2 regions of the Stenotrophomonas sp. 109824_Sma genome follow, and region 2 is predicted to be linked to the other one. Evidence: riboswitches for the same ligand, from Rfam matches in the RefSeq annotation. Region 2 holds a riboswitch; the other holds the start of a gene.
The links. A riboswitch is a leader RNA that binds a small molecule or an ion and turns the genes downstream of it on or off. The one in region 2 is predicted to bind glycine.
Positions count from the first base shown of each region.

Region 1: another riboswitch for glycine. It lies ahead of gcvP (aminomethyl-transferring glycine dehydrogenase); the one in region 2 lies ahead of ACZK1G_RS19900 (trimeric intracellular cation channel family protein).

Region 1 is NZ_CM151078.1:3,512,925-3,528,625, reverse strand. It holds gene gcvP (aminomethyl-transferring glycine dehydrogenase) at 1-2,634, opposite strand, end outside; glycine riboswitch at 2,697-2,799, opposite strand; gene ACZK1G_RS16700 (multidrug effflux MFS transporter) at 3,099-4,325, shown strand; gene ACZK1G_RS16695 (siderophore-interacting protein) at 4,467-5,363, shown strand; gene ACZK1G_RS16690 (hypothetical protein) at 5,432-5,824, shown strand; gene ACZK1G_RS16685 (M2 family metallopeptidase) at 5,944-7,908, opposite strand; gene ACZK1G_RS16680 (phosphoethanolamine transferase) at 8,512-10,161, opposite strand; gene ACZK1G_RS16675 (phosphatase PAP2 family protein) at 10,158-10,910, opposite strand; gene ACZK1G_RS16670 (ArnT family glycosyltransferase) at 11,022-12,725, opposite strand; gene ACZK1G_RS16665 (response regulator transcription factor) at 12,857-13,570, shown strand; gene ACZK1G_RS16660 (sensor histidine kinase) at 13,557-14,843, shown strand; gene ACZK1G_RS16655 (DUF819 family protein) at 14,965-15,701, shown strand, end outside.
Region 2 is NZ_CM151078.1:4,236,579-4,252,279, forward strand. It holds gene ACZK1G_RS19865 (primosomal protein N') at 1-1,769, shown strand, start outside; gene ACZK1G_RS19870 (glutathione S-transferase family protein) at 1,867-2,487, opposite strand; gene ACZK1G_RS19875 (NYN domain-containing protein) at 2,600-3,379, opposite strand; gene ACZK1G_RS19880 (NAD(P)/FAD-dependent oxidoreductase) at 3,503-4,783, shown strand; gene ACZK1G_RS19885 (hypothetical protein) at 4,886-5,341, opposite strand; gene ACZK1G_RS19890 (nuclear transport factor 2 family protein) at 5,347-5,778, opposite strand; gene ACZK1G_RS19895 (GIY-YIG nuclease family protein) at 5,900-6,175, opposite strand; glycine riboswitch at 6,216-6,305, shown strand; glycine riboswitch at 6,319-6,422, shown strand; gene ACZK1G_RS19900 (trimeric intracellular cation channel family protein) at 6,507-7,124, shown strand; gene ACZK1G_RS19905 (3-deoxy-7-phosphoheptulonate synthase) at 7,322-8,395, opposite strand; gene ACZK1G_RS19910 (hypothetical protein) at 8,691-8,948, opposite strand; gene ACZK1G_RS19915 (DNA alkylation repair protein) at 9,062-9,802, opposite strand; gene ACZK1G_RS19920 (MarR family winged helix-turn-helix transcriptional regulator) at 9,799-10,299, opposite strand; gene ACZK1G_RS19925 (sensor histidine kinase) at 10,371-11,669, opposite strand; gene ACZK1G_RS19930 (response regulator) at 11,702-12,409, opposite strand; gene ACZK1G_RS19935 (pepsin/retropepsin-like aspartic protease family protein) at 12,516-13,445, shown strand; gene ACZK1G_RS19940 (serine hydrolase domain-containing protein) at 13,513-14,676, shown strand; gene ACZK1G_RS19945 (DUF6445 family protein) at 14,726-15,337, opposite strand; gene groL (chaperonin GroEL) at 15,470-15,701, opposite strand, start outside.

The DNA of each region.
Region 1 (15,701 bases), 720 kb from region 2:
GCGGCCGTCTTCGATCGCGGTGATTTCCTCGCGGATCTGGATCATCGCGTTGATGAAGCGATCCAGTTCGTGCAGCGATTCGCTCTCGGTCGGCTCCACCATCAGCGTGCCGGCCACCGGGAAGCTCAGCGTCGGGGCATGGAAGCCGAAGTCGATCAGGCGCTTGGCCACGTCCTCGGCACCGATGCCGCTGGTCTTCTCCAGCGGGCGCACGTCCAGGATGCACTCGTGTGCCACCAGACCGTTGCGGCCCGTGTACAGGGTCTTGAAGTGCGGGGCCAGGCGCTTGGCGATGTAGTTGGCGTTGAGCTGCGCGACCTGGGTGGCCTTGCGCAGACCGTCGCGGCCCATCATCGCGATGTACATCCAGCTGATCGGCAGGATCGAAGCGCTGCCGAAGCTGGCCGCGCTGACCATGCCGACCGGGCCGTTGTCACCCAGCTTGCCCGGCAGGAACGGGGCAAGGTGCTCCTTGACCGCGCACGGGCCGACGCCCGGGCCGCCACCGCCGTGCGGGATGCAGAAGGTCTTGTGCAGGTTCAGGTGCGAAACATCCGAACCCCACTTGCCCGGCTTGGCCACGCCGACCAGGGCGTTCATGTTGGCACCGTCGGTGTACACCTGGCCGCCGTGCTTGTGGATGATCTCGCAGATCTCCACCACCTCTTCCTCGAACACGCCGTGCGTGGACGGGTAGGTCATCATGATCGCGGCCAGGCGGTCGCTGTACTTCTCGGCGTTGAGGCGGATGTCCTCGACATCGACGTTGCCGTTGGCATCGGTCTTGGTCACCACCACCTTCATGCCGCACATCTGCGCCGACGCCGGGTTGGTGCCGTGCGCCGAGTCCGGGATCAGGCAGATGTCGCGGTGGTCTTCGCCGCGCGAGCGGTGGTAGGCGCGGATCGCCAGCAGGCCGGCGTACTCGCCCTGTGCGCCGGAGTTCGGCTGCAGGCTGACCGCGTCGTAGCCGGTGCATTCCACCAGCATCGCTTCCAGCGTGTCGATCAGTTCCTTGTAGCCCAGCGCCTGGTCGGCCGGCACCAGCGGGTGGATCTGCGAGAACTCCGGCCAGGTCACCGGGATCATCTCGGCGGTGGCGTTGAGCTTCATGGTGCACGAGCCCAGCGGGATCATCGTGCGGTCCATCGCCAGGTCCTTGTCGGCCAGCGAGCGCAGGTAGCGCAGCAGTTCGTGCTCGCTGTGGTGGGTGTTGAACACCGGGTGGGTCAGGAACGCGGACTGGCGCAGCAGGCCGGCCGGCAGCGCATCGGCGGTGCTGGCATCCAGCGCGTCGACGTCGGCCTGCGCACCGAACACGGCGGCCAGCGCGACCACGTCGGCGCGGGTGGCGGTCTCGTCCAGGCTGATGCCGACCGAATCGCTGTCGATCGCGCGCAGGTTGTAACCGGCGGCGCGGGCCTTGGCGTGGATCTCATCGGCGTGCACGCCGGTGACATGCAGGGTGTCGAAGAAGTCGCCACCGACCTGCACGCCGGCCGTGCGCAGTGCCGCGGCCAGGATCGAGGCCAGGCGGTGGGTGCGACGGGCGATGCGGGTCAGGCCTTCCGGGCCGTGGTAGACGGCATACATCGAGGCCATCACCGCCAGCAGCACCTGTGCGGTACAGATGTTGGAGGTGGCCTTCTCGCGGCGGATGTGCTGCTCGCGGGTCTGCAGGGTCAGGCGGTAGGCCGGGTTGCCCTGCGCATCGACCGAGACGCCGATCAGGCGGCCTGGCATCGAGCGCTTGTAGGCGTCACGGCAGGCCATGAACGCGGCGTGCGGGCCGCCGAAGCCGAACGGCACGCCGAAACGCTGGCTGTTGCCGACCACGATGTCCGCGCCCCATTCGCCCGGGGCGGCCAGCAGGGTCAGCGCCAGCAGGTCGCTGGCCACGGCCACCAGGCCGCCGCGTGCGTGCACGGCATCGACCAGCGCCTTGTAGTCGCCGACCTGGCCGAAGGTGTCCGGGTACTGCAGCAGCAGGCCGAAGGCTTCCGCTTCCAGTGCCTCGGCCGGGGTGCCGACGCGCAGCACGATGCCCATGGGCTCGGCGCGGGTGCGCAGCAGCTCCAGGGTCTGCGGGTGCACGGCGTCGTGCACGAAGAAGGTGTCCGACTTCGACTTGGCCGAACGCTTGGCCAGGGTCATCGCTTCAGCGGCGGCGGTGGCTTCGTCCAGCAGCGAGGCGTTGGCAATTTCCATGCCGGTGAGGTCGGCGCACAGGGTCTGGAAGTTGATCAGTGCTTCCATGCGGCCCTGCGAGATTTCCGCCTGGTACGGAGTGTAGGCGGTGTACCAGGCCGGGTTTTCCAGGATGTTGCGCAGGATCACGTTCGGCGTGTGGGTACCGTAGTAGCCCTGGCCGATGAAGCTGCGCAGCACGGTGTTCTTGTCGGCGATCGCACGGATCTTCGCCAGTGCCTGCACTTCGGTCATCGATTCCGGCAGTGCCAGCGGCGCCGGCGACTTGATCTTGGCCGGTACGATGGCATCGGTCATCGCATCCAGCGATGCATGGCCGACGACGTCGAGCATCTGCGCGATCTCGGCATCGTTGGGGCCGATGTGGCGCTCGACGAACGCATTGTGGTGCTCGAGCTCACGCAGGGAAGGGGTGTTCTGGGACATGGCGAAGGATCCGTCAGGAAAGGGCACACGCACGGGCACAAGCCGCCGGTCGGCGGTCTGCGGGGCGCCCCTCTGTCCTTTTGCCTGAGAGTTTGGAAGCGCGGAAAACCGCGGCTTCGTGCCCCTTCGGCGCCGGATCGAACCGGTCTCTCCAGAGTTGTGTTACGGGTGGTATCGGGCCTGAGCGATTACGGGCGTTGCGCCTTCGGCAGCGGTGTTCCGCTTCTCCCACCGTGTTGCCCGCCGATTATAGCCCGTTGCGGGCGCGCCAGCCGCCTCCGGGCCCGGCCGCGGCGCCTGAATGGCCGATGGCCCGTCCGTGCGTTTTGTGCACTGCTGCATGGCGTCAGGCGCAATCCCCACCTATGATGGGCGAATACCCGAATTCATCTGGCGCCGTCCCTGCTGCAGGGGACCGGCGCCCGCCGTGCGTGCCGCGCATGGCCCTGCCGGACGCCTTCTCCATGACCGCCGCTGTTGCTCCTTCCACCCGCCGCATGGCACTGCTGCTCGCCGGCCTGGCCATGTTCGGTCCGTTCTCGATCGACACCATCTTCCCGGCGTTCCCGCAGCTGGCCCAGCGCCTGGCGGTGGACGAGGTGGCGGTGCAGCAGACCATCAGCGTGTACCTGCTGTTCTACGGCCTGATGAGCCTGGCACACGGCCCGCTGTCCGATGCCTGGGGCCGCAAGCGGGTGATCCTCGGCGGCCTGGTGGTGTTCGTCGGCGCCTCGGTCGGCTGTGCGCTTTCCACCGACCTGACCACGCTGCTGGCGTTCCGCGCGCTGCAGGGCCTGTCCGCGGGCGTCGGCATGATCGTCGGCCGCGCGGTGATCCGCGACCTGTACCACGGCCACGACGCGCAGCGGCTGATGAGCCAGGTGTCGATGCTGTTCGGCATCGCCCCGGCCATTGCACCGATCATCGGTGGCTGGATCCTGCTCAGTGGCGCGGGCTGGCCGCTGATCTTCTGGTTCCTGGTGGTGTTCGCACTGGTCCTGCTGGCAGCGACCGCGCGCTACCTGCCGGAAACCCATCCGGTCGAGGCACGGGTGCCGCTGTCGCCGCGCGTGCTGATGCGTGACTACGTGCGCATCGGTTTCAATCCGCGTTTCCTGCGCCTGGCGCTGGCCGGCAGCATCGGTTTCGGCGGCATCTTCCTGTACATCTCCTCGGCGCCGGTGTTCGTGATGCAGCACCTGCACCTGGGCGAGGGCGGCTTCGCCTGGCTGTTCATCCCCACCATCGGCGGCATGACCACCGGCTCGTTCCTGTCCGGGCGCATGGCCGGGCACACCACGCCCACCCGCCAGGTCGCCATCGGTTTCGGCCTGTGCGCGCTGTCGGTGCTGCTGAACGTTGGCTACGTGGCGCTGGCGCCGCAGTTCGTGCTGCCGTGGGCGGTGCTGCCGATCTTCCTGGGCGGCATGGGCATGGCATTGATCTTCCCGATCCTGGCGCTCGCGGTGCTGGACATGTACCCGCACCAGCGTGGCCTGGCCTCGTCGCTGCAGGCGTTCGTGCAGCTGATGATCAGCACCGTGGTGGCCGGCGTGGTGTCGCCGCTGCTCAGCGCCAGCCCGTTGCACCTGGCGCTGGGCCAGGCCGCGTTCTTCGGCGCCGGCTTCGTGTTCTGGTACTGGGAACACCAGCGTGAACGCACGGCGCAGGCGGCCTGCACGGGTCACTGAGCAGCGTGCAGGGGTAGGGCAGGCCGCGACGCCCGCAGCGCTTGCGACGGGAAACCACCGGACTAGGCTGGGCACTCCAGCCAGCCGGTGCACAGGTGCACGACAGCCAGCCGATCCAATGTCGTTGCATGAGGTTCCCCCATGGCTGCGCAGCAGACCTACCGCCTGTTCGAGGTGGCGCTGAAGGAGCGCCGCGTTCTTTCCCCTTCCCTGGACCGCATGGTGTTCACCGGTGCCGACGTGGCGCGGATGAAGACCGAAGGGCCGGACCAGCGCATCAAGGTGTTCTTCCCCTTGCCCGGCCAGGAGGTGCCGCAGGTCCCCAGCGGCGACGACTGGTATCCACGCTACCGGGCCCTGCCGGACGATCAGCGCCCGCCGATGCGCACCTACACCATCCGCCAGCTGCGTGCGGAGCAGGGCGAGGTTGATGTCGATTTCGTCATCCACGGCGTGACCGGTCCCGCCTCGCGCTGGGCCATGCATGCCCGGCCGGGCGACCGCGTGGTGCTGCTGGCCCCGGATGCCGACTGCGCCGACAGCAGCGAGGGCTGGGAATGGAAGCCGCCGACGGGCGTTGGCCAGGTGCTGCTGGTGGCTGACGAGACCGCGTTGCCGGCAGTGGCCGGGATTCTCGAGGAACTGGCGGCCATGGTGGATCCGCCGCGCACGCTGGCCCTGCTGGAAGTGGCGCAGGCCGGTGATGCGGTTCCCCTGAAGGCGCCGGCCACGGCCGAGCTGGTCTGGTTGCCGCGCGGGCAGGCGGCGTACGGGCAGCCCCTGCTGCAGGCAGTCCAGGCAAGGTTGGCTGCGGCCTCGGGCGTGGCTGCCGGCGATGCGTTGGAGGAGATCGACGTCGATACGCAGATCCTCTGGGAGCAGGCCGATAGCCGCGTGGCGGGGCCGCTGTACGCCTGGGTCGCAGGTGAGGCCGGGGCCGTGATGGCGATCCGTCGCCATCTGGTCCGTGACTGCGGGCTGGACCGCCGCGCGATCACCTTCATGGGGTACTGGCGCCACGGCAAAGTGCTGGACTGAGGCGACGTGAAGCAGCGCTGCGGGCGGGGTGCGCTATCCTTGCGCCCCCCTCGCAGCGGTACCGCACCATGTCCACCAGCTCCAAGACCCGCCGCGACCAGCGCCGTCGCCAGGAAAAGCAGGCCGCCAACAAGGCCGCTGCCCAGGCCTCGCCGGTGGAGCCGCATGCCGAACTGCGCGACGCGCAGCGCACCCTGCTGGCCGGTGTCGTGCGCCGTGATGGCGAATGGGTGCTGGGCATGGATGGCCGCATCGCGGGCCACAGCGAGAGCGCTGCGCAGGTGCTGGCGCTGATCATGCAGGCCGGTGAGCTGCACGAGCGCAACGGCACGCCGGTGCGCCTGATGTACTCCGATGCGCTACGCGATGCCGCACAGGCCGAAGCGAAGGAAAAGGGCCAGACCTTCGAGGAATTCAAGGCCGAGCTGGCTGCAGCGATGGCGGCGAAGAAGAACAGCTGACAGACATTTCGGTAGAGCCGGCCGCTGGCCGGCTGTCGAATGGGTCTTCATCGCGTGGTTGCCGGCCAGCGGCCGGCACTACCAGAAAGGGGCGGATCCTCGCGGATCCGCCCCTTTTTTCATTTCGCCGCCGGTGCCGCGTTGGCCTGCCAGCCACACATCTGGCCTTCGTTCTGCTGCTTCAGCCACTCGTTGACCGGGGTGAAGTACTCGATCATCGGGCCGGCATCGAGCTTGTCGGTGCCGGTCAGCTCCTTCAGCGTGGCCTGCCACGGCTGGCTGGCACCCTTGCTCAGCATCGCCCAGTACTTCTGGCCGGCTTCCTTGTTGCCGTAGAAAGTGCACTCATGCAGCGGGCCCTTGTAGCCGGCCGCGTCGCACAGGCCCTTGTAGAACTGGAACTGCAGGATGCGCGCCAGGAAGTAACGCGTGTACGGGGTGTTGCCCGGCACGTGGTACTTCGCGCCCGGGTCGAAGAATTCTTCGCCACGGGTGCTGGCCGGCGCCACGCCCTGGTACTTGGCCTTCAGGTCCCACCATGCCTTGTTGTAGTTGTCGGCGGTGATCGAGCCATCGAACACGCCCCAGCGCCAGCGATCGATCATCAGCCCGAACGGCAGGAACGACACGCCCGACAGCGCCATGCGCATCTGGTTGTTGATGACCGCTTCGCGGCTCTCGGTCGGCGCGTCGACCAGGCCGATCGAGCTGAGGTACTTGGGCGTCATCGCCAGCACGATGGTGTCGCCGATCGCTTCATGGAAGCCATCGTTGGCACCGCCCTGGAACAGCGGCGGCAGCGGGTTGTAGGCCAGGTCGTAATAGATGTGGCCCAGCTCGTGGTAGATGGTGGTGAAGTTCTCTTCGTTCGGCTTGATGCACATCTTGGTGCGCACGTCGCCTTCCATGTTCATGTCCCAGGCGCTGGCGTGGCAGACCACGTCGCGGTCGTCGGGCTTGATGAACTGGGTGCGTTCCCAGTACGACTGCGGCAGCGACGGCATGCCCAGCGACACGTAGAAGTCCTGCGCCCGTTCGGTCATCTGCTTGGCGGTACGCAGTTCGGCCTCGCGCTGCGCCTTGTACTGCGCGGCCACGTTGGCGTCCTTGCCGGCCTTGGCCAGCGCTGCGCTCAGGTTGGTCTGGTACTGCTTTTCCAGCGCCGCGGTGATGTCCAGGCTGCCGGCACCCGGGTACGGTTCCAGCTGGTCCCACAGGTTCGACCAGTCCTGCTGCCACATGTTGCCGAGCAGATGCGCGGCGATCAGGCCATTGCCCACTTCGGCCTTGTCCTTGCCGTAGGTCTTGTCCAGCTTCCCGCGTGCGTAGCAGTGCAGCTGCTCGTACATCGGCTTGACCTGTTCCCACAGGCGGTCGGTTTCCGGACCGATCTGTTCCGGCGGCATGTCATAGCCGCTGCGCCACATCTGGCCGGCATCGGTGAAACCCATGCCCTTGGCGCCTTCGTTCACCAGGCCGACGAACTTCTGGTAGTCGCCGCGCATGCTCTTGGTGGTGCTGTGCCAGCCCTGCCAGGCATCGAGCTGCTTGTCGTAGTCGCGGCTGCGTGCCAGCACCTGCTCCAGCTCGCCCAACTGGCGGCAGGAGTTCGGATCGTTGGCATCGGTGCAGTACTTGCCGGCGCCGTAGCTGCCTTCCATGCGCGTGGCGATCTGGGTCAGCTCGGCCAGCTTGGCCGGGTCGCGCGGTGCCGGCATCGACGACATCAGCTTCAGCAGGTGGATCGCACGCTTGCTGTCCTCGCTCATCGGCTTGCCGTCGAACGTGGCCGCCTGTTCGATCCAGCTGTTGAGCTGGGTCAGCGAGCGCTCGTTGGCCTTGGCCGCGATGCGTTCCGAATCACTGTTGATGTAGGTGGAGGACAGCCACTGCGCCGAGGTCATCTCCGGGTAGGCGGCCTTGAATTCGGCATTGATGCGGGCCACGAACTGGTCGGCGGTTTCGCCGGCCGGGGCACTGCTGCTGGCGGTATCGGTGCCTGGGGCAGCTTCCTTCTTGCAGGCGGCCAGGGCCAGCGTGGCGGCGGCGATTGCCGAGGCCAGCAGGAGATGACGGTGTTTCACGGGCGGTCCTTGGGTGGTGAACGACGGCCGAAGGCTAGTGGGCAGTCGCTGCCACCGCAAGTGGCGGAAGTCGGCCGGGCGGCGCCCGGCACCCGCAGAGGCCTTCAAGCAACGGCAAAGGCCGAAGCAACAGCAACAGCGGACTACCCGTGGTTTGGCGGGGCGGTGTCGGACTGCGGGGACGCCGCAAGTACGTCCCTGTAGGCTTGGCAGCCGCATCCATGCGGCTGACACCCCGCACTCCGACACCGCCCCACCTCTGACAGATTCCGTGTGCTGTCGGTAGGTGTCGACCTTGGTCGACACATCTGTCAGGTATCGACAATCAAAATGGGGTCAGATCCGTTTTCCTCCGGAAAACGGATCTGACCCCAAGGTCGTTCCAACCGATTGCGGAAAACTGTCGAAGGCGGGGCGGGTCCGGTGGCGGGGGCGTGAGCCGCATGGATGCGGCGACCGAGCCTACATGGACGTATTCACGGCGTCCCCCGCAACCGGACCCACCCCGCCATCCCTCGGAATGCACGCTGTTGCTGTTGCTTCGGCCGTTGCGGTTGCAGTTGCCTTTGCAGGTGCAGGGCTGCAAGCCCTGCCGAACAACCCTCAGCCTTCGCAGCTGGCGAACACGTCGCGGTCGCGCTCGTACAGCGAGGTCTTCACCTGCATCAGGCCCAGCACCGACGGGAACAGGTTGTCATGGTCGGTGTAGGCCGCCGAACGCTTGCGCACGCACTGCAGGTCCAGCCCGCGGCTGCTGGCGAAGCCCGGCGAGAACCACATCGTCATCGGTACCCGGGTCTGCTCGGCCGGGGCGATGGCGTAGGGCACGCCATGCAGGAACAGGCCCTTCTCGCCCAGCGACTCGCCGTGGTCGGACAGGTAGATCATCGCCGTGTCGTAGTCCTGCATGCCCTGCAGCGTGCCGATGGTCCTGGTCAGGAAGTGATCGGTGTACAGCACGGCGTTGTCGTAACTGTTGGTGATCTCCTCGCGCGAGCAACGGCCGATGTCACGGGTATCGCAGGTCGGGGTGAAGCGGCGGAACGCGGGCGGATAGCGCTCGAAGTAGGCCGGGCCGTGGTTGCCCAGCTGGTGCAGCACCACCACCCGGTCACCGGTCCTGGCACGTACCTGGGTGGCCAGGTCCTGCAGCAGGATCTCATCCATGCAGCGGCCATCGGCACACAGGCCCGGTGTGGTGGCATCGGACAGCGACTGGAAGTCCAGGCCTTCGCACACGCCCTTGCAGCCGGACTGGTTGTCACGCCACAACGGCGCGATGCCGGCGCGGTTCAGGACGTGCAGCAGCGACTGGTGCGCGCGGATCTTCTTTTCGTCGTAGTCGTGGCGACCCCATGGCGAGAACAGGCACGGCAGCGAAACCTCGGTGCTGGTGCCGCACGAGTGCATGTCCGGGAAATTGATCACGCTGGCCTGCGCCAGTTCCGGGGTGGTGTTGCGGCCACCGTTGAGCCCCCAGTTCTGCGCGCGCACGGTCTCGCCCATGACGATCACCAGCAGGCGGGGCTTGCTGGCAGGCGCGCGCGGGGTGGCCTTGGCATCGGTGCCGATCGGCAGCTTCGGCGCGCGCTGCACCGGGTTGTCACCGCGCAGTGCACGCGGCATGCCCAGCAGCACGTTGGCCGGTGTCGCCAGGTAGCGCACTTCGCGCTGGTTGCGCATCAGTGCCGAGACATCCTGGAACGAGATCAACGCGCCGCCGACGGCAGTCACCGCCGCCACTACCAGGAAGCCCAGCCGCCACAACAGGCTGCGGCCCCAGCTGCGCCGACGCAGCTGCACACGCCACAGCACGATCATCGGCAGCACCGCCAGCAGCAGTACCGGCCACAGCAGTGACACGGTCATCAGCTCGCGGCTTTCCTTGGGGTCGGTCGCCAGCACGTTGCGCAGCATGTCCGCATCCAGGTAGATGTGGTAGCGGCTCATGTAGTGCGCGGCGAATGCGGTTACCAGCAGCAGCAGGCTGATCACCACCTTGGCGTTCCAGCGCCAGACCAGGATGCCCAGCAGCACGCCGTGCGCACCCAGCAGCAACAGCAGCAGCGACAGCGCGTAGCGGAGGCTGCCCGGATGGCTGGCCATCGCGCTGTGCCAGAACAGGCCGTTGCCGGCCACCGCGAAGAACAGGCTGGTCAGTGCGATCAGTGCTTCGGTGGACAGCTGCGGCCGCCAGCGGCGAAGACTCGCCAACGCGGGAAGGCGGGCGGGGCGTTGGACCGATGCACTCATGCGTTTGCCTCCTGGCGGTTGGGACGGTCCAGCTGACGGCGGATCAGGACATACAGGCCGAGCGAAAGCAGCCAACATATCAATGCAGTGGCAACGTCATGCGAAAGGAAATGCGCGCCCCGGAGCTGCTGGCTGATGCCGAACACCAGGCCGGTGCCAAGGCCGATCCACAACCCGGCCCAGCGCCACGACGGGCGCCACAGCAGGGCGAAATAGTACAGGCACAGCCAGGCATAGCCCGCACTGGCGTGGCCGGCCGGGAAGCAGGCCCGAGGGGCCATACCGTCGGGGCGCAGCGTGAACAGCCCGATGAAGGGCTCATGGCCGCCGTAGCGCAGCAGATCCCACGGGCATTCCATCGGCACCAGCGCCTTCAGCAGGGAGATCACGCCGGTGCCCAGTGCCATGGCAATCACGACATAGAGCAACGCCCATCGCAGGGTGCGATCGCGTCCCTTGCGCCAGTGGTGGAAGCACAGCAGGATCGCCACCAGCGCCGCTGCCGTGCTCAGCCATTTGCCCACCTTGTGCACCACCGTGCGGGTGATCCAGGCGTCCTGCAATGCCCAGTGGCCACCTTCAAGGCGGAACAGGTGATCGGCCACCCATTGGTCGCCGCCGAAGCCCATCAGCAGCGTAAACACGGGTAGACCGATTGCGACAGGCAGCCAAAGGTGGGTTACGGCAAATCTTGACGCCAGTGGTGATGTCGCAAGCGGCGCTACCGCATCAATGGGACGAACAGGCATGCTGGGAAGGGGCGGTTCGGGAATCCGCAGTCATGCTCGTCACCTGGATGTCGGAGAAGGGTCGGACGCTCGTTCGTGCCGGGTTAATGTTTGCCCGGGACATGTCAACGTTCAGTCTTCTTCGGCGGTCGATCCTGTCCGCTCGGCGTGGCACTCCGGGTCCCAGGCCGTACCAGGAAGCAGTTGCCAACGATTCCTGTTGGCAATGCCGATGTCGATCACCTTGGCCGGGTCCACGCAGGGGCTCATCGCATCGTCCAGCACCAGCAGCCAGCGCTTGCCCGGTGCCTCGGCCAGCCACGGGCCGGCGTCATGCCACTGCTCGGCCCACGGGCGCTTGAAGCCGAACTCGCGCACCGGCCGATCTGCCTGCAGCAGGTTCTGTTCGCGCCAGGCGACCAGTGCCAGCTCCGCGTCCGGGCCGATCCGCGCGCCCACCCGGCGCATCACCGCCGACGCCGACGCGTACGGATCCAGTGCCGGGATCAGCACCAGTCCGTAGAGCATCCACAGCATGCCGTGGGTCAGCAGCACCAGCGTTGCGGCACGGCGCACCCGCAGCCACACGATCAACGTGGCCAGGGCAATGGCAAAGGTCAGCAGGCCATCCCCCAGCACCGGCAGCAGCGAATCGGGCATCGCCCGCCGTTCCAGCTGCGCCACGGCCCACGGATGCTCGGTCATCAGCATCACGCCGAGCACGCCGGTGGCCAGCATCAGCACCACGCTGTAGCCGAACAGGTAGCGCCGAACGCACAGTCGGCGCAACAGGCCCGGCAACAGCGGGGCCACCGCCAGCGCCATCGCCGGCAGCATCGGCAGCACATAGACCTCGCGCTTGCCGGGGCTGGCACTGAAGAACACCAGCACCAGCAGCGCCCAGCCCAGCAACAGCCACTGCCGGCGGTCGCCACGGCGGATGCGGCGCCACCAGGGTTTGAACAGCATCGGCAGCAACAGGCTGCCCGGCAGCCACAAGGTCAGGATCACCTGCAGGTAGTACCAGACCGGCTGGCGGTGGTGCCAGGCGTTGGCATAGCGGGTGCCGGTCTGCTTGAACAGCAGTTCGTGGGCATAGGACTGCAGGGACGCGCTGGGTTCATGCAGCAATGCCCAGCCCAGCGGGGCAAGCCACACCGCCACGCCCAGCAGGAAGGCCGGGATCAGCCACAGCAGCGTTGCCGGGTGCGGACCGTCCGCGCTGCGCCCGCGGCGGCGCTGGTACAGCCACCAGCCGAACCACGGCAGCACCATCAGCAGCGGCAGGAAACCCACGCCCTTGGTCACCGTGCCGAGGCCAGCGGCGAAACCGGCCAGCCACAGCGCGGGCAGGTTGCGGCGCTCGCACAGGTGGCGCATCAATCCCCACAGGGCTACCGTGGTCATGCCGACCAGCACCATGTCGATCTGCGCGCGCTTGGCCATCAGGCCGAACTGCAGGGTGCAGAACAGCGCCGCCAGGGCGTACAGGGAATGTCGCGGTGACCACAGCCGGCGTGCCAGGTCCGAGACCAGCCACAGGCTGAGCAGGGCGCCCAGCAGCGACGGCAGCAGGAACGACCACTGCCAGCTGCCGACGATCTCGTAGGCGGCCGCCTGCAGCCACATGAAGACCGGCGGTTTCTCCGCGTACAGCTCCACGCCCCGGTGCGGCAACAGCCATTCCCCGCTTTCGACCATGGTGCGGGCCGCCAGTACGAAGCGCGGCTCGTCCGGCGGTTGCGGCTGGCGCAGGCCGATACCGGCCGCCAACGCAGCGATGATCAGCAGCCACAACAGGGGCAGGCGCCAACGGCGGGGCAGGGCTACGGGCACGGCAGGCTCCGGGAGCAAAACGGCCACTCTGACGTGGCAGGGGTAGGAAAGGCGTCGGAGCGGGCGCACGGCGACCGCATTCCGACATGGTCGGCGCTACCATGGTACGAACTTCCGTGGATCTTTCGTGCATGCGTCTGTTGGTGATCGAGGACAACCGCCAGCTGGTGGCCAACCTGTTCGACTATTTCGAGTCGCGCGGGCACGTGCTCGACGTGGCCCCGGATGGCATCACCGGCCTGCACCTGGCCGGCAGCCACCCTTACGATGCGGTGATCCTGGACTGGATGCTGCCGCGCATGGAGGGGCCGGAGGTGCTGCGCCGCCTGCGCGCCGAACACGCGTCGGAGGTGCCGGTGATCATGCTGACCGCGCGCGACGAGCTGCCGGACAAGATCGCCGGCTTCCGTGCCGGCGCTGACGACTACCTGACCAAGCCGTTCGCCCTGCCCGAGCTGGAGGTGCGGCTGGAGGCGCTGCTGCTGCGTGCGCAGGGCCGCAATCCGCGCAAGCGCCTGCAGGTGGGCGACCTGGTGCTGGACCTGGCAACCCTGGAGGCGCAGCGCGGCAGCCAGGTGCTGCATCTGTACCCGGCCTGCCGCAAGCTGCTGGAGGTGCTGATGCGCGCGAGCCCGGGGGCGGTGACCCGCCAGCAGCTGGAATTCGCCCTGTGGGGCGACGAGCCACCGGATGGCGACCTGCTGCGCTCGCATGTCTACGAGCTGCGCCGCAGCGTTGATGGTCCGTTCGCCGACAAGCTGATCCACACCCTGCCGCGGGTCGGTTATCGCCTGGCGGTGACCACGGCCAGCGACGCAACCCGGGAAGACGATGAAGGCGCGTAAGCCGGGCCCGCTGTACCGGCGCGTGGTGTGGTGGTTGCTGGGCTACCTGGCTCTGCTGTCGATTGCCGTGTTCAGCGTCGGCAACTACGTGCATGAACATGCCGAGCACGCCGCCTGGCGCGCGCTGCTCAATTCCGAACTGGACAGCATTGTCGACCACACCGAGCACGAGCCGCATTACCGCTGGCAGGATTCGGACACGCTCAGCCTGTTCCGCTTCGACGAGGGCAACATGCCCGAGAGCGTGCGCACGCTGCATCCCGGGCTGCACGATGGCGTGCCGATCAAGGATCGGCAGACTGCGGTGATGGTGCGTGACACCGGCTCGATGGGGCGGGTGGCGCTGGCGCTGGACATCTCCGATTTCCATGATCTGGAACAGTTCGCCACACGTTGGGTGATGCTGGCCGGGGTGATCATGATCTTCGTCACCGTGCTGATGGCCTCGTTCGGCATGGAGCGGATGGTGCGTCCGTTGAGCCTGCTGGCACAGCACATTGCCGGGCTGCGGCCGGGCGTGCAGGGCCAGCGTATCGAGGTCGATCCGCGCGGCAGCTCAGAGCTGCATACCATCGCCGGTGCGTTGAACGACTACCTGGACCGCAACGAGCAGTTCGTCGAGCGCGAGCGGGTCTTCATCAGCACCGCCAGCCACGAACTGCGCACGCCGATCGCGGTGATGACCGGTGCCGCTGAGCTCGCGCTGGAGCAACCGGGCCTGCCCGAGCGTGCCCGCCAGCAGATGCAGCGGGTGTTGCGCACGGCGCAGAGCGTGGAGCAGCTGATCGAGCTGCTGTTGGTGTTGGCGCGTGATCCGGCGCGCCTGGCTGCGCGTGCCGAGCGCATCGCCCTGGACCAGCTGCTGCCGGAGATCGTCGACGACCATCGCCACCTGCTCGGTGACAAGGACCTGAGCATCGGCATCCAGGCGGCGCCGGTGGATATCGTTGCACCGATGGCGGTGGTGCAGGCGGCGATCGGCAACCTGCTGCGCAATGCCATCGAGAACAGCGGCCGCGGCCATATCGAGCTGCAGCTGGATTCGTCGGCGGTGCTGACCCTGCAGGATCCTGGGCATGGCATGAGCCCGGAGGAGATCGCGGCCATCCACGCGCGCATGGCCCGCGGCGAGCGCGCCGATCGTGGCGGTGGCATCGGCCTGGACCTGATCGCGCGGTTGTGCGAGCACCTCGGCTGGACCCTGCAGCTGCAGCCCTGCGAGCCTCGCGGGACACGCGTCACCCTGGACTTCGGCGCTTCGCGCCCGGCCTGACCGGCGTCCCGACCTGCTTCGCGCTGCGGCATGACCCGGCGTGAAGACAATGTTAATCTCGACCTGCGCCGCTTTAAGCGGCGCTTTTTTTTCTCCGCTCTTTCGATCGACAGAGGATCCCATGCCGACCGAACCCGCTACTGCCCTGATCAGCAACGACATCGTTGGACTGGGCCTGATTGCCGCCACCCTGGCCCTGATCTTCTGGGCTGCCAGTGGTCCGACCCCGTTGTTGAAGAAGATCTTCGCCTGGGTGCCGGCACTGCTGCTGTGCTACTTCATCCCCGCCATCTACAACACCGCCGGTGTCATCGATGGCCACAACACCTCGCTGTACAACCCGGTCGCGCGCGACGTGCTGCTGCCGGCGGCGCTGGTCCTGCTGACGCTTTCGATCGACCTGAAGGGCATCGCCAAGCTCGGCCCGAAACTGCTGATCGTGTTCTGCGCCGGTACCGCCGGCATCATGCTCGGCGCCATCGTGTCGTTCCAGCTGATGAAGCTGATCCATCCAGAAACGGTGGCCGGTGATACCTGGGCCGGCATGGCCGCGCTGGCCGGCAGCTGGATCGGCGGCGGCGCCAACATGGTCGCCATGCGCGAAGTGTTCGGCACCGACGCTACCACCTTTGGCCAGTTCGCGGTGGTCGACGTGGCCTGCGCCAGCCTGTGGATGGCGATCCTGCTGTTCCTGGCCAACCGCGCGCAGCAGATCGATACCCGCAATGGTGCCGATACCCGCGCGATCGACGAGATGAAGGCGCGCATCAGTGCCTACGAGGCTCAGAACGCGCGCATTCCCAGCATGACCGACCTGATGGTGATCGTTGGCGTGGCACTGGGTGGCGTCGGCCTGGC
Region 2 (15,701 bases):
GCAGCCGCCCACGGCAACTGGCCGAACTGCTGGCCGAAGCCATCGTGGATGAGGACGTGCTGGGCGAACGCATGGAGGACTGGCGCACCGCCGCACGCAGCCTGGCCAAGCGCGGGCTGGCCGAGCGCGTTGCGCTGAGCGTGGCCCCCCAACACGCGCAGCCACTGCCCGGCCCCACGCTCAACCCGGACCAGGCCGAGGCCGTGGCGGCGATCAACGCCGCCGACGGCTTCCAGCCGTTCCTGCTGGATGGCGTGACCGGCAGCGGCAAGACCGAGGTCTATCTGCAGGCGATCATCCATTGCCTGGCACAGGGCAAGCAGGCGCTGGTGCTGGTGCCGGAAATCGGCCTGACCCCGCAGACCCTGGCACGCTTCCGCGGCCGCCTCGGCATCGCCGTGCATGCGCTGCATTCGGGGTTGAACGACAACGAGCGCGCGCGCGTCTGGGCAGCGGCCTCACGCGGCGAAGCACGCGTCATCGTCGGCACCCGCTCGGCAGTGTTCACGCCGCTGCCCCAGGCCGGCCTGCTGATCGTCGACGAGGAACACGACGGCAGCTACAAGCAGCAGGACGGCATCCGTTACCACGCGCGCGATTTCGCCCTGGTCCGGGCCAAGTCGCTGGGCATTCCGGTTCTGCTGGGCAGTGCCACGCCCTCGCTGGAAACCCTGCACAACGCCTACGCAGGGCGTTACACCCACCTGCGCCTGAAACAGCGCGCCGGCGATGCGCGGCCACCGCGCGTGCGCATCCTGGACGTACGCAAGCGCCCGCTGCATGACGGCCTCTCCGCCGATGTGCTGGCCGGCATCGGCGAGCACCTGCAGCGCGGCCAGCAGGTACTGGTCTTCAAGAACCGCCGCGGCTATGCGCCGGTGCTGCTTTGCCACGACTGCGGCTGGACCGCGCCATGCCAGCGCTGCGATGCGCCGATGACGGTGCATGGTGGCGGTCGTCGCCTGCAGTGCCACCACTGCGGTGCGCGGCAACCGGCGCCGCTCGCGTGCCCGGCCTGCGGCAGCCTGGCGCTGCAGCCGCAGGGCATCGGCACCGAACGCCTGGAAGAACACCTCACCGCCGCCTTCGCCGACTTCCCCGTGGTACGCATCGACCGCGGCACCACCTCACGGCGCGACGCGCTGGAACAGCAGCTGGCGAAACTGGGCGACCAGCCCGGCATCCTGGTCGGCACGCAGATCCTGGCCAAGGGCCACGACCTGCCCAAGCTGACGCTGGTGGTGGTGGTCGGCATCGACGAAGGTCTGTTCTCCGCCGACTTCCGCGCCAGCGAGAAACTGGCCCAGCAGCTGATCCAGGTGGCCGGTCGCGCCGGACGTGCACGTGACCCCGGCGAGGTCTGGCTGCAGACTCATCACCCCGGGCACCCGCTGCTGGAAACCCTGGTGAGCGGTGGCTACCAGCCGTTCGCGCAGGCCGAGTTGAACCAGCGCCAGGCGGCCGGATTCCCGCCGTTCGCGCATCTGGCGCTGATGCGCGCCGAAGCGCAGCAGGTGGAGCATGCCAACGCGTTCCTGCTGGCCGCTCGGCAGTTGCTGGGCGAGCAGAACGTGGTCGAAGCCTACGGCCCGATGCCGGCACCGATGCCACGGCGTGCTGGCTACCAGCGCACGCAGCTGCTGCTGTCGGCCATGCAGCGGCCGCCGCTGCATGGTGTGCTTTCGCAGTTGGTGCCGCAGCTGTATGCACTGCCGGAAGCACGCAAGGTGCGCTGGTCGCTGGATGTGGATCCGACGGATCTGTATTGAGGGGTCGGAGCCCACCCGCTGGGTGGGATCCGACCCCGATGGCCAGGGGGTCGGATCCCTTTTCGCAGAAAAGGGCTCTGACCCCGAACGCCACCGCTTACGTCAGCGGCGACATCACGCCGCGCTGGTAGGCCGGGCGCTCCCGCAGCCGCGCGTACCAGTCAGCCAGATGCGGCAGCTCCGGGCGCTGGATCGGCAGTTCGAACCAGGCGTAGATCAGCGAACCCAGCGGGATGTCACCCATCGCAAACGTCTCGCCCGACAGCCACGGCTGTTTCGCCAGGGTGGCATCGGCCATTGCCAGGTAGTCACCGGCGCGGACGATGGCGGCGCTGATGCGCGCTTCGTCGCGGTCGGCCGGCGCGGTGCGCATGATGCCCCAGACCAGGTCGCTGTACAGCGGCGCCATCCGCGAGGTGCTCCAGTCCATCCACTTCTCGGCCTGGGCGCGCTGCATCGGATCTTCGGCGTACAGGGTGCCCAGCGCGTAGCGCGCGCTGAGGTAGCGCACGATGGCATTCGATTCCCATAGCGGCAGGCCGTGGTCTTCGATCACCGGCACCAGGCTGTTGGGATTCATCGCCTGGTACTCCGGCGTCTGCGTACCACCATGGCTGCCTCCGACCTCGATGGACTCATACGGCAGGCCGATCTCCTCGGCGCACCACAGTACCTTGCGGACGTTGCTGGAATTGCGGCGGCCCCAGATCTTCAACATGCGGGTTTTCCTTGCTGGCAATGCGAGCGGCAACGATACGCCTGATCGGAGTGGAGATGTGCGTGCCGGATGCGGGACCAGGCATCTGGGGCTTGCCGGCCAGCGGCCGGCACTACCGGCTCTTTTTTGGCAGCGCGCGCACGTAGGACGACTTGCCGTCCTTCTTCAGCTCGAACAACCCGATTGCTGCCAGCAGATCACTGAGCTTGCCGTAGCCGTAGTTGCGCGGATCGAACGAGGCCTGGTTGCCGATCTGGCTGCCGACCGGCCCCAGGTGCGACCAGCCATCCTCGCCCTCGGCCGAGGACACCGCGCGGCGCAGCATCTTCACCAGCCGCGTGTCGCTGCGCATCTCCGCCCCGCTCTTGCGCGGGCGCGCATCATCACTGGCGACGGGCTCGTTCGACGCCTGTTCGCTCGATGCCTGCTCGGCATCCGGCACGCTGGCATGGGTCTGGCCCAGCGCTTCCAGATAGGTGAACTTCGAGCACGCGTTGACGAACGGTTCGGGCGTCTTCTTTTCGCCGAAGCCATACACCTTCACGCCATCGGTCAGCAGGCGCATCACCATCGGGGTGAAATCGGCATCGCTGGACACGATGGCGAACCCATCAAGGTTGCGCGCGTACAGCAGGTCCATGGCATCGATCACCATCGCCATGTCGGAGGCATTCTTGCCCTTGCTGTAGGCGAACTGCTGGATCGGGCGGATCGCATATTCGTGCAGCACCGCTTCCCAGCCCTTCAACCGCGGGCTCTTCCAGTTGCCATAGGCGCGGCGCACGTTGGCCACGCCGTAGCGGGCGACTTCGGCCAGGACCTCGTCGATCTTCGAGGCCGGCGCGTTGTCGGCGTCGATCAACAGGGCGATGCGCTTTTCCGGTTCGCTCATGGGCTCCTCAGGGGCCGTTGCCTGAACCCGAGTATCGCCGATCCACGCGGGCGCTGACGTGACAGGCAGCCGCCGTGCGAAGATGCCAGGCGCTTCCCCCAATGCCCCCACTGGAGTGAGTCGATGAGTCGCGAGCGCGTTTCCCACCTGGTCGTTGTCGGCGGCGGTTTTGCCGGCCTCTGGGCCACCCGTGCCCTGGCCCGCGAGCGCATACGCATCACCCTGGTCGACCGCCGCAACCATCACCTGTTCCAGCCGCTGCTGTACCAGGTGGCCACCGCCGGCCTGTCCGCGCCGGATATCGCTGCACCGCTGCGCCACATCCTCGGCCACCAGCGCAACGTGGAAGTACGCCTGGGCGAAGTGGTCGCCATCGACAAGCAGGCCCGGCAGATCCGCATGGCCGATGGCAGCACGCTGGACTACGACAGCCTGCTGCTGGCCACCGGCGCCACCCACGCCTACTTCGGCAACGACCAGTGGGCCGATGATGCGCCCGGCCTGAAGACGCTGGACGATGCCATCGCGCTGCGCCGCAAGCTGCTGCTGGCATTCGAGCGCGCCGAGGCCGAACCGGACCCGGCGAAGAAGGCGGCATGGCTGAGCTTCGCGGTGGTCGGCGGCGGTCCCACCGGCGTCGAACTGGCCGGCACCCTGGCCGAGATCGCGCGGCATACGCTGCGCAACGAATTCCGCCACATCGACCCGGCCAGCGCCAAGGTGCGGCTGGTCGAGGCCGGCCCGCGCGTGCTGTCCTCGTTCCCGGAAGTGCTTTCGCTGAAGGCGCGCCGGCAGCTTGAAAAGCTGGGCGTGGAAGTGCTGACCGGTACCCCGGTGAGCGACATCGACAGCCAGGGCTTCAAGCTCGGTGACCAGTTCGTGCCGGCACGCACCGTGGTGTGGGCCGCCGGCGTGGCTGCTTCGCCGCTGGCGCGCACGCTGGACGTGCCGCTGGACCGCGCCGGCCGCGTGCAGGTGCAACCGGACCTGACCCTGCCCGACCACCCGGAGCTGTTCGTGGCCGGCGATCTGGCCGCACTGAACCAGGCCAACGGCAAGCCGGTGCCCGGCGTGGCGCCTGCCGCCAAGCAGATGGGCAAGTACGTGGCCGAGGTGATCCGCGCGCGGCTGCATGCCAAGGCGGCACCGGGGCCGTTCAAGTACGCCGACTACGGCAACCTCGCCACCATCGGCCGCATGGCCGCGATCGTGCACCTGGGCCGGCTGCAGTTGTCGGGCATCCTGGCCTGGTGGTTCTGGCTGGCCGCGCACGTGTTCTTCCTGATCGGCTTCCGCAACCGCATCGTGGTGCTGCTGAACTGGGCGGTCGCGTACTGGAGCTACCAGCGCAGCGCGCGCATCATCTTCGGTGATGACCAGGAAGACCGGCGGCCGAAGCGGTAGGGCCGAAGACGGACACGGTTCTCTGCCTGGGAGTAGATCCACGCCATGCGTGGATGAATGTCTGTGCAGGACGCATCGAGCTCAGCCACGCATGGCGTGGCTCTACTGCCTCATCGGGCCACCTGGCACCCGCCGTTTCGACCATGTCCGGCAGAAGTCCTCCTTCCTTGCGGTATCGGCAATCTGCGCGGTACTCCAATGCCGGGTGATCCAGATCGTCAACGCGGTGCTGCTCAGATGCCAGCGCAGCATGCCGTGCCGAGGCTGTCGCCACAGATGGCGTCGGGCAATCCAGAAGGCCTCCCGCTCCACTTCCGGCACCTTCTTCTGCATCACGTCCTTGTCGAAGAACTGCGCGGCGAAGCGCCAGGGGTTCATCGGCTGGTATCCCGCCCGTGGTTCACTACTGCACGCAGCCACACCACTGGGCGCGCGGTCCGCCGGCTTCGGCCGGCCTTCCACCAGCGCCAGTCCGAGCAGGTACAGCAGGCCAGGCAGCAGCGCGATACCGGCGACCACTACGACGACGGAGATCAATGCCTTGCCAGCAGCGCGCATCGCGCTCACTTCGCCTTTGGTTTTGGATACCACAGTGCGTTGACGATGACCCAGCGCTGGTCGAAGCGCCCCATGTGGAAGTAGTCGACGAACCACGGGGTTTCCAGCCGCACCGAGGCCGCGTTGCCGGTCACGTCCAGCACCGTGCAGCGGCGGTCCCATTGATCCTTCGGCGTCTTCAACGCGCCCTGCTTCGTCAGCGAGACCAGCTCTTCCTTCGACATCCGGCGCAGGCCCAGGCGTTCATCGGGTGTATCGCCGAGGACCGCGCGCTTGGCCAGATCCGGATGCAGGGAGCGGGCGACGCGCTGCGGGTCGGCCTCCAGCTGGCCGTCGACGTAATCGTGGCAGGTAGCTTCGATGGCCGCGATGGTGGCCGGGTCTGCGGCGGGACTTGTTGATGCGGAGAGAGCGAACAGCAGGGCGATCGTGGACATCCGGGTCTCCAGGGCTGGGCGCGGGGCGATCATCGCATGGGCCGGGCAGCCCATCCACGCATGGCGTGGCTCTACTGGGACCGGCGATGTCGGCAGGCCGGAGCCGAGCGTGGGCGTGGATCTACAGAAGCGTCTCGGCTGGTGCCTGCAGCCAGGCCAGCTTGCGTTCGCGCGGCTGCTGCTTGAGTTGCCACTCGGCGCGTGAGGCGGCGGCCCGGTCCGGGTACTCGCGCACGGCCAGCACGCGCAGCGGTGGCCGTGCCCGGGTGTAGCGCGCGCCCTTGCCGGCCTGGTGGGCGGCGAAACGCGCCTCCACATCGGTGCTGATGCCGGCGTAATAGCTGCCATCGCGGCATTCGAGCAGGTACAGGAACCACGGGCGGAGGGACGGGGCCATGCCCGGATTATGCCGTGCTGCACTGCAGCGGATATACTGGCGCCCGAATGCAGGAGAGAGGCGCCGCGCTGGCGCCCGCCGAAGGCGCAGGCTCCCATGATCGCTCAGGCCGGTGGGCTGGAATCCCACCAACCATGCATTCGACTCGCCGAGCTGGAGAGAGGTCACCGGGCACGCCCGGGACGATCCGCCGAAGGGGCACGCGGCCCACGCCGCTGAACTCTCAGGCAAAAGGACAGCGGGAGCGGCACCGGTCATCGTCATCCCGTCATTGCGCAGGCAGTGGCGGTATACGCGCATGGCCGGCCCCACCGCGCCCGGAGCCTGCCCCATGCTGCTGTCCATCATCTACCTGATCGCCATTTCCGCCGAAGCCATGACCGGCGCGCTGTCCGCCGGCCGCCGCCGCATGGACCTGTTCGGCGTGGTCATGATCGCCTGCGTCACCGCCCTCGGCGGCGGCTCGCTGCGCGACATCCTGCTCGGCCATTACCCGCTGGGCTGGGTGAAGCATCCCGAGTACCTGGGCTTCACCGTATGCGCGGCGCTGATCGCCACCTGGGTCGCACGCTGGATGCACCACTTCCGCCGCACCTTCCTGGTGCTCGATGGCCTGGGCCTGATCGCCTTCACCCTGATCGGCTGCTCGATCGCGCGCGAGGCCGGCCATGCGATGCCGATCGTGCTGATCGCCGGCATGCTGACCGGCGCGTTCGGCGGCGTGCTGCGCGACATCCTCTGCAACGAGGTGCCGCTGATCTTCCAGAAGGAGCTGTACGCGATCATCGCGCTGCTGACCGGCGCGGCCTATCTGTTGCTGCTGCATTGGGGCGTGGCCGATGCCACTGCGATCCTGTGCTGCCTGGGCGGCGGCTTCGCGCTGCGCCTGCTGGCGATCCACTACCGCTGGGAAATGCCGAAGTTCGTGTACCACGACGAAGTGCATTGAGGTTCGCGTTCGCCGAGCATGGGGTTCCAGGCTTGGCGCGGATCTACTGCACCACCCCGGCGATGTACCTGGCGCTGTCGCTCATGCGCAGCGCCAGGCGCATCGCCGGTGCAGATGGGCCGGTCTCCAACTCCGGCCGGCCCTGATCGCGGCCGCACCCCCGCAGGCGCTGGCCGCCATCCACACACGTGCCGCACTCAAGCGGCTTCGGACACCTTCACGTCGCGACGGGCGCGCACGGCCGCAGCCAGTCGCTGCAACACCGTCACGGTGGTGTCCCAGTCGATGCAGCCATCGGTGATGCTCTGCCCGTAGACCAGCGGCTGGCCTTCCACCAGTTCCTGGCGGCCACCAACCAGATGGCTCTCGATCATCACACCAACGATGCGCTGTTCGCCGTCTTCCAACTGAACGGCGATGTCCTCGATCACCTTCGGCTGGTTTTCCGGATTCTTCAGGCTGTTGGCATGGCTGGCGTCGATCATCAGGCGCGTCGGCAGCCTGGCCTTGGCCAGCACCTGGCAGGCGTCGGCGACGCTGCCTGCGTCGTAGTTCGGCTGCTTGCCGCCGCGCAGGATCACATGGCAATCCGGATTGCCGGCGGTCGATACGATGGCGGTACCGCCCTGCTTGGTGACCGACAGGAAGTGGTGCGGATTGGACGCTGCACCCACCGCGTCGGCGGCGATCTTCACGTTGCCATCGGTGCCGTTCTTGAAGCCGACCGGGCACGACAGCCCCGACGCCAGCTCGCGATGCACCTGGCTTTCGGTGGTGCGTGCACCGATCGCGCCCCACGCCACCAGGTCGGCGATGTACTGCGGCGAGATCACGTCAAGGAACTCGACACCGGCTGGCAGGCCGAGCTTGTTGATGTCGCGCAGCAGGCCGCGGGCGATGCGCAGGCCCTTGTCGATCCTGAAGCTGCCATCCAGGTCCGGATCGTTGATCAGGCCCTTCCAGCCCACCGTGGTGCGCGGCTTCTCGAAGTACACGCGCATGACGATTTCCAGTTCGCCGGCCAGCGCGTCGCGCAGCGGCTTGAGGCGCTGGGCGTATTCGATGGCGGCCTTCGGGTCGTGGATCGAGCACGGGCCCACCACCACCGCAAGGCGATCGTCACGGCCATGCAGGATCTGGTGCAGGGCCGCGCGCGAGGCGCTGACGGTGTCGGAGGCTTCATCGTCACAGGGCAGCATCGCCAGCAGCTGGGCGGGCGGTGTCAGCGGTTCGATGGTGCGGATACGCAGGTCGTCGGTGTGCGGGGGCATTGCAGGAGATCTCCGGAACGTTGGGGGTCCCCAGCGTGGCGGCATGAAAAAAGCCGCCAGGTTCGCTGGCGGCTTTCGGGAATGCGTCTGAAGCTTTCTTCAGGGTGAGCGCAGTCCTTCCTCCGCCAGTGGCTTCGGAAAGTAATACCAGTAAAAGCGGGTAGCGGCTGCGTTCATGGGGTGTATTGATAGCACAGCTTTTGCGCAGTGCAAAATGTTTCATCCGCAACTGGGGACCCGGTTCAGCGAGGTGCGCGCCAGCGCTGCCTACCTGGCAGCAGCCACGCAGAGTCGCTCATTTGCCATGCACTTCCACGTCCAGCAGCAGGCCTTCGTGGATGTCGGCCCAGCGTTCCAGCACGCGATCCAGCTCCTGCCTGGCCTCGTCCAGCTGCTCGGGGTTGAGCAGGGAACGGGCGGTGTAGAGGTCGGAGACCAACCGCCGCAGGGCCGCTTCCGGGATGGCGACCGACGGCCCTTCCAGCCCCGGCAACTGCAATGCCGGGCTGTCGCCAAGCGGGCCGAACAGCGTGACCTGGAGCGTGCTCTGCATGATCAACTTCCCTGCGGATGGACATGGGCAATGCACTGTTTACCGCGTCCGGGTGACAGGCGCATGTGCCATGCTCGCTTGAATGGCCTGGGGTTGCCGGCCAGCGGCCGGCACTACCGAAGCGAGCGCATCGCGCGTTTGCGGATGTAGGCGTTGGCGGTGCTGTCGTGCTCGCGCTGCCAGCGCGCGCAGAGTTCGCGCAGCCACTGCGGCTTTGTCTTTCCGGCATCATTGAGCCAGTTGCCGACGGAATCCTGCACATAGCGTTCCGGGTCATCGGCCAGTGCTTCCAGCAGCGCCACTGCATGTTCCGGATGTTGCTTGAACAGGGCGATGTGCGTGGCCCAGACACCACGCGGGCGCAGTGCTTCGCAGGCGAAGCGGCGCAGGTACGGCGATGTTTCCTGTGTCCACGGTTGCAGGTACCCGAGCGCCTGCACCGGCGCGGAAACAATGTCCGTGCGTAGCGCCAGCCACGCCCATTCGCGCACTCCGAAGTGTGGGTCGTCGGCCAGCGTGCGCATCTGCTGCAGCTTCTCTGCCAACGTTGCGCGAGCATCGCTGCCGATCAGATAACAGGCCCAGCCGCGCACGGTATCGGAGCTGTGATGCTGCCAGAGTGCAGGCGCGCCCTGCCCCGCCCCGCGCAGCAACTGCGCGGCCAAGGCCATGCGCTGGGTGATGCCCTTGCCTGAGGCTTCGTGCATGCGGTGCAGCGCTTCGGGTTCAAGCGCAGGCGCTACCCCTTGCAACAGCTCGGCGAAATCCACTGCCAGGCATTCGGCCAGATGGGTAGCGGCGGCGTTGCCGCTGTTGAGTGCGCGCCGCCGTTCCGCTGGAATGGGCGTGCTCATGCTGCGGATTCCCGCCCGGCGTCCGTGTGCTGCCAGACCTTGTGCAGCAGCCGTGACAGCTGTTGCTGTTCATCCGCATCCAGGCCGTTGAACAGGCCGCCGATCCACTGTGTGTGCTGCTCGAACAGCGCTTCGGCCAGGCGCGCCCCCTTTGCGGTCAACACGATCTGCAGGCGGCGGCCATCCTCGGCATCGCTGCGACGCTGCAGCAGGCCTTCGCGTTGCATGCCGTCGAGCAGGCCGCTGATGGTGGCACGGGTCACGCCGGCACGCTCTGCCAGTTCATGGGGCGGCAGCGTGCCGCCCGCCCCGTGTAGCAGGAACAGCACGATGAAGCGGCCCTCGCTGAGCCCGTGCGGTGCAAGCCGGGCAGCGCAGTCGCGATCGATCGACGAGGCCAGCGAGAGCAGCTGGAAACACAGGCGCAGCTGCGCGACGTTGGCGTGGCCGCGTCGCTGCGCCTCATCCAGCAGGGCATGGTGCTTGGCTTTGATCATGGCACCCCTTCAATATGATTAGCCACCTAATCATATTATAAAAATACTTCATCCATGAACCACGCCGGTGTTCAGGAGAACGTCCCCAGCAACAGGCGCGCGATCAGCCCGCCGCCCTCACGGTGCAGCAGCTGCAGTTCGCCTGCGTGCCGCCTGGCCACATTGGCGGCCACAGCCAACCCCAACCCGGCGCCACCGGTGGCGCGGCTGCGCGAGCTCTCGCTGCGCTGGAACGGTTGCAGCAGGCGTGCACGGTCGGCCTCGGCGATGCCCGGGCCGCGGTCCATCACATCCAGCTGCACCCTGTGGCCGGCCATGGCGAGCTGCAGCTCCACGGCCCCGGCGTAGCGCTCGGCGTTGTCGATGAGATTGTCGACCGCGCGCCGGATCAGCAGCGCATCGCCGTTCCAGCGCAGCGTGTCCGGCCCCTGGATGGAGATGCCGGCTCCGCGCAGCAGCGCCGCCTGCACGCACTCCTCCAGCAGCGCAGCCAGATCCAGCGAGTGCATCTGCAACGGCTGCAGTTCACCACGTGCGTAGTCGAGCACCTGCTCGATCATCGTATCCATGCGCTCGATGTCCGCCACCATCCGTGCCGCCTGTGGCGCAGGCGCAAACTCGGCGCGTAGGCGCAGGCCGGTCAACGGCGTGCGCAGATCATGCGCCACTGCGGCCAGCATGTGGGTCATGTCCTGTGCCTGCGCATGCAGGCGATCGCGACCGGTGCTGATCGCAGCGGCCAGCATCTGTACCTCGCGTGGGCCGTCATCCGGCAAGGGCGCTGCGGCCTGCAGGTCCACCCGTGCGCTGGCTTCGGCCAGGCGGTGCAGCGGGCGTCCCAGCCGGATCGATGCCCACGCCGCCAGCGGCGCCAGCAGGACCGCACCACCCAGCAGCGCAAGCACCACCTGGCGGCGCCAGGCCGCCAGATCGCTGTGATCGCTGCCGACCACCTGCCAACGGCCATCGGCCTGGCGTACGCCCAGTTCAAACGGCGGCCATTGCATGGCGGTCAGTACCGCCGCCTGCGCCTTCAGTACACCGGCCCGCGCCGTGGCATCGAGCACGGTACCCCCCTCGATGACCTGCACGTCCGGCGCCTTGCCCTGCCCACTCCAGACCAGGCGTACCTCCTTCGCCGGCAAACCCATCTGCAGCGCCGCCAACTGGGTGAGCCAGTCGCTGGCGCTGCCCTGTGGTGGTGCGTCCTGTGTCGCCAGATGCAGGCCCAATGGCGCTGCGGCCTGTTCGCCGCGCAGCACCTGCACGGCCTGGTCCAACCGCATCGGCGGAGGCGCGGGCCGGGGCATCCAGCCAACCACGGCCACGCTGACCAATGTCGCCAGCAGCAGGCTGGCCAGGGCCAGCATCGCGATCCAGCGCGCGGTCGGCCACCGGCTGCTCACAACACCTGTACCTCGGCGTCGAAGCGGTAGCCTTCACCGCGCAAGGTCTGCACCAGGGCTTCAGCACCGGGTGAGGCCTGCCCCAGCTTGCGTCGCAGCCGACTGATCGCCAGGTCGACCGCACGATCGACGCTGTCGGTGGGTTCACCGCGGCTCAGCTGCAGCAGCTGCTCACGCCCCAGCACCCGCCCGGGACGTTCGGCCAGCGCCAGCAGCAGGCTGAACTCACCGCGGCTGAGCATCAGTTCGTTTCCGTCCGGCGCGAACAGGCGACGTTGATCAGGCAGCAGCCGCCAACCGGCAAAGCGCAGTTCGCTGGCCACCTGCGCGCGCAGCTTGTGCTGGCGGCGCAGCAGCGCGCGTACCCGTGCCAGCAGCTCCCGCGGATCGAACGGCTTGGCCAGGTAGTCGTCCGCACCCATCTCCAGTCCGATCACCCGATCCGGCGCGCTGCCCATCGCCGACAGCATCAGGATCGGGATGGCGCGTGCCTGCAGCCGGCGGCAGACCGAAAGCCCGTCCTCGCCGGGCATCATCCAGTCAAGGATGATCAGGTCGGGCCGTTCGCTCTGCAGCACCATGTCGAGCGCCGTCGCGTCCGCGGCCACCCGCACCTGGTAGCCATGCAGCAACAGGCAATCGGCGATGGCATCGCGGATGCTGGCGTCGTCATCGACAACGATGACACGGGCGGGAGTCGTCATGCGGGCAGTATCGGGCCGGTCTGTATCAGGACGGTATCAACAGCGATATTCCCGCGATACGCCGCTGCGCGCCAATGGGCGCCCATGATCACTGCGGAGATTTCCCTTGCGCCTCATCCTCCTGTCCCTGCTTGCTGCGCCGCTGCCTGCGCTGGCGTCCGATGCCCCCGAACACGTGCTGCCAATGTGGATGCAGGGTGGTCATCCGGCGGTGGCCGTCCTGCTGGACGGACGCGCCGAACCGCTGCGCTTCGTGGTCGACAGTGCCGCCGGGGCAACGCTGGTCGATGCCCGTGTGGCGAGGCGCTATGGCCTGGAGGATGCGGATGCGGCGGTATCGCACGCCCAGGGCGCAAGTGCGAAGGCGGCCCGGTTGCAGCGCACGCGCAGCACGTCCTGGCAGCTGGGCAGCTGGCAGCTGCAGGCCCGTGGCATGCAGGTCGACCTGTCCTCCCTGGCCAAGGACGATGATCCGGCCATCGACGGTTTGATCGGCAATGACCTGACCGGACGCTGGGACACGCGCTGGGACTTCGGCGGCAATCGCCTGGCGCTATGGACGCCTGGCCGATTGAACCTGGAAGGACCGGGTTGCCAGCCCAATGCGCTGCCCGAGCGCACTGCCAGCCTGCGCCAGTTCGGCTTCATCACACTGGCACTGGGCACGCCGGGTGTGGAGGCCATTGCCGTGGTCGACACCGGCGCGGCGCAGACTGTTCTCAACGCTGAAGCGGCCCGCGCACTGGGGTTGCGCACCGACGGCAGCGACGCACGGGTAAGCATGCGCGAAAAGGGCACCGAGGGGCTGGGCGGCGGCGCGCAGGCCACCTGGCTGTACACCCTGCCCGGGATGACCGGCAGCGGCTGGAAGCACCCGTCGATGGAGGTCCGCATCAGCGAACTACCGGTGTTCAAGGCGATCGGCCTGGAGGCGCGGCCGGCGCTGATCCTCGGTGCCGATGCAATGCGCGGAGGCCAGGTGGACTTCGGTGCCGGCGCGGCCCGGATCTGCCTGCGCCGGCCGCAGGCCAGCTGACATCTGGCAATGACGCCAGCGGCAGCCTGGCGTAGCATCGCCGTGCGCCCCACCAGGAGTTCCACGCATGTGCCGTGCCACCCTGATGTTGCTGACGCTGCTCCCGCTGGCGGTACTGGCCGCGCCGCCACCCGTGCCCACGCCGGCTCGCATCGATGCCGAAGCACAGCGGCTGATGCAGGCGGCCCATGCGCGCGGGATGGCGCTGGCGGTGATCGACGACGGCAAGGTGGTGCACGTGGCCGCCTACGGTGAACGCAACGCCGCGGGCGAGCCGCTGCGCACCGACACTGTGATGTACGCCGCATCGCTGACCAAGATGGCGTTCGGGTACCTGGTCGCACAACTGGTGCAGGACGCGCGTATCGATCTGGACGCCAGCATTGCTACCGCCCTGGACAAACCGCTGCCGGACTATCCACCGGAACCGAAGAAGTACGCCGACTACAGCGTGCTGGCCAGTGATGCGCGCTGGCGCCAGCTCACGCCGCGACGGCTGCTGAACCACGCCAGCGGCTTCGCCAACTTCGGCTTTCTCGAACCGGATGGCCGCTTGAAGTTCCACTTCGACCCCGGCAGCCGCTACGCATACTCCGGTGATGGGCTGATCCTGCTGCAGTTCGTGATTGAACGCGGGCGGCCGGGTCAGGACGTGGGCACCTTGATGCAGCAGCGCGTGTTCGATCGCTTCGGCATGGCGCGGACCAGCATGACGTGGCGCAGCGATTTCGCCGGCAACCTGGCCGATGGCTGGACGGCCGAAGGCAATTCAGAGCCGCACGATGAACGCAGCCGTGTGCGGGCGGCGGGGTCGATGGATACCACCATCACCGACATGGCCCACTTCGCCGCCGGCTATGTGCGCGGCGATGGGCTGTCCCCGGCAATGCGCAGGGAGCTGGTGCGGCCACAGCTACCGATCACCACCGCCAGCCAGTTCCCAACACTGCAGCCGGAGCTGCCCGTTGCGCAGCAGCACAGGGATCTGGCCGCGGGCCTGGGCGTAGTGACCTTCCGTGGTCCCCAGGGTGCAGGCTTCTACAAGGGCGGCCACGACGATGCGGTCGGCAACACCCTGGTGTGCATCGAGCGGCACAAACGCTGCGTGGTGATCCTGGGCAACGATGTACGGGCGGAGGCTACGTTCCCGGCACTGGTGGCGTTCGTGCTGGGCGATACCGGCGTGCCATGGCAGTGGGAGTACGGCGCGGCGAAGGCATTCGTCGAGTGACGGTGCGATGACGCCTGCGTGGCGAGCGCGGCGTGGATGGCTGCCCCGCTTATCGCGCCTGTTCGAAGAACATCAGGTACACCAGCCGGCCATTCTCCAGGCAGTCGCCGAACGCGGGCCCGGCGGTGTGCCAGAACCAGGGGCGCAGCAGCACCAGCCGGTTGAAGCGCATCGGGATGCGCATGGTCATTTCCCACTGGCTGTCGTCGTTGCTGTCGCGCTCGATGATGTCGCGATGCATGTCGCCGCCGTTGGCATAGCCTAATGCGGCCAGCTCCGCTGCATCCAGGGCCATGCGCTCGGTGCCGGTGCGGCGGTGGCGGAAGAACTCGGTGCCGCCCTCGCAGTGCTCCGGTGCACTCAGGTAGAGGATGCCCGACCAGTGCGAGTGGTCGGCGTGCACCTTGGCGCGGCCGGTATCACCGGCCAGGGTGATCCGGAACTTGCCGTGCGACTGCAGCGGGTTGACCGGCCGCAGCGGTTCGTTGACCAGCCGCGAGACCGCGCCGGACAGTCCATCCAGATCCAGCCGCTGCTGCGAATTGCGGCCGGGAAACGCGCCCTCCTGCACGGGATAGGTCAGGCCCAGCGCCGCCTGGCGCAACCCCTGCGCATCGGCAGGAGAAAGGAAGTCGTCAACGATGATGAACGAGGTAGGCATGGCCACCGAGCGTAGCGATGCGCTGCGGCGGCAGCAACCGGGCAACGAAAAACCCCGCCTCGCGGCGGGGTTCTTCCTTGCATCGGGAAGGCGTGCCGACCAGGGCCGGCAACGACCGCCGGGGACGTGGACTTAGAAGTCCATGCCGCCCATGCCACCCATGCCGCCCATGCCACCGGCGCCACCCATGGCCGGCTCGTCCTTCTTCGGAGCTTCGGCAACCATGGCTTCGGTGGTGATCATCAGGCCAGCAATCGAAGCGGCGTTCTGCAGCGCCGAACGGGTCACCTTGGTCGGGTCCAGGATGCCGAACTGCAGCATGTCGCCGAACTCGCCGGTGGCGGCGTTGTAGCCGAAGCTGCCG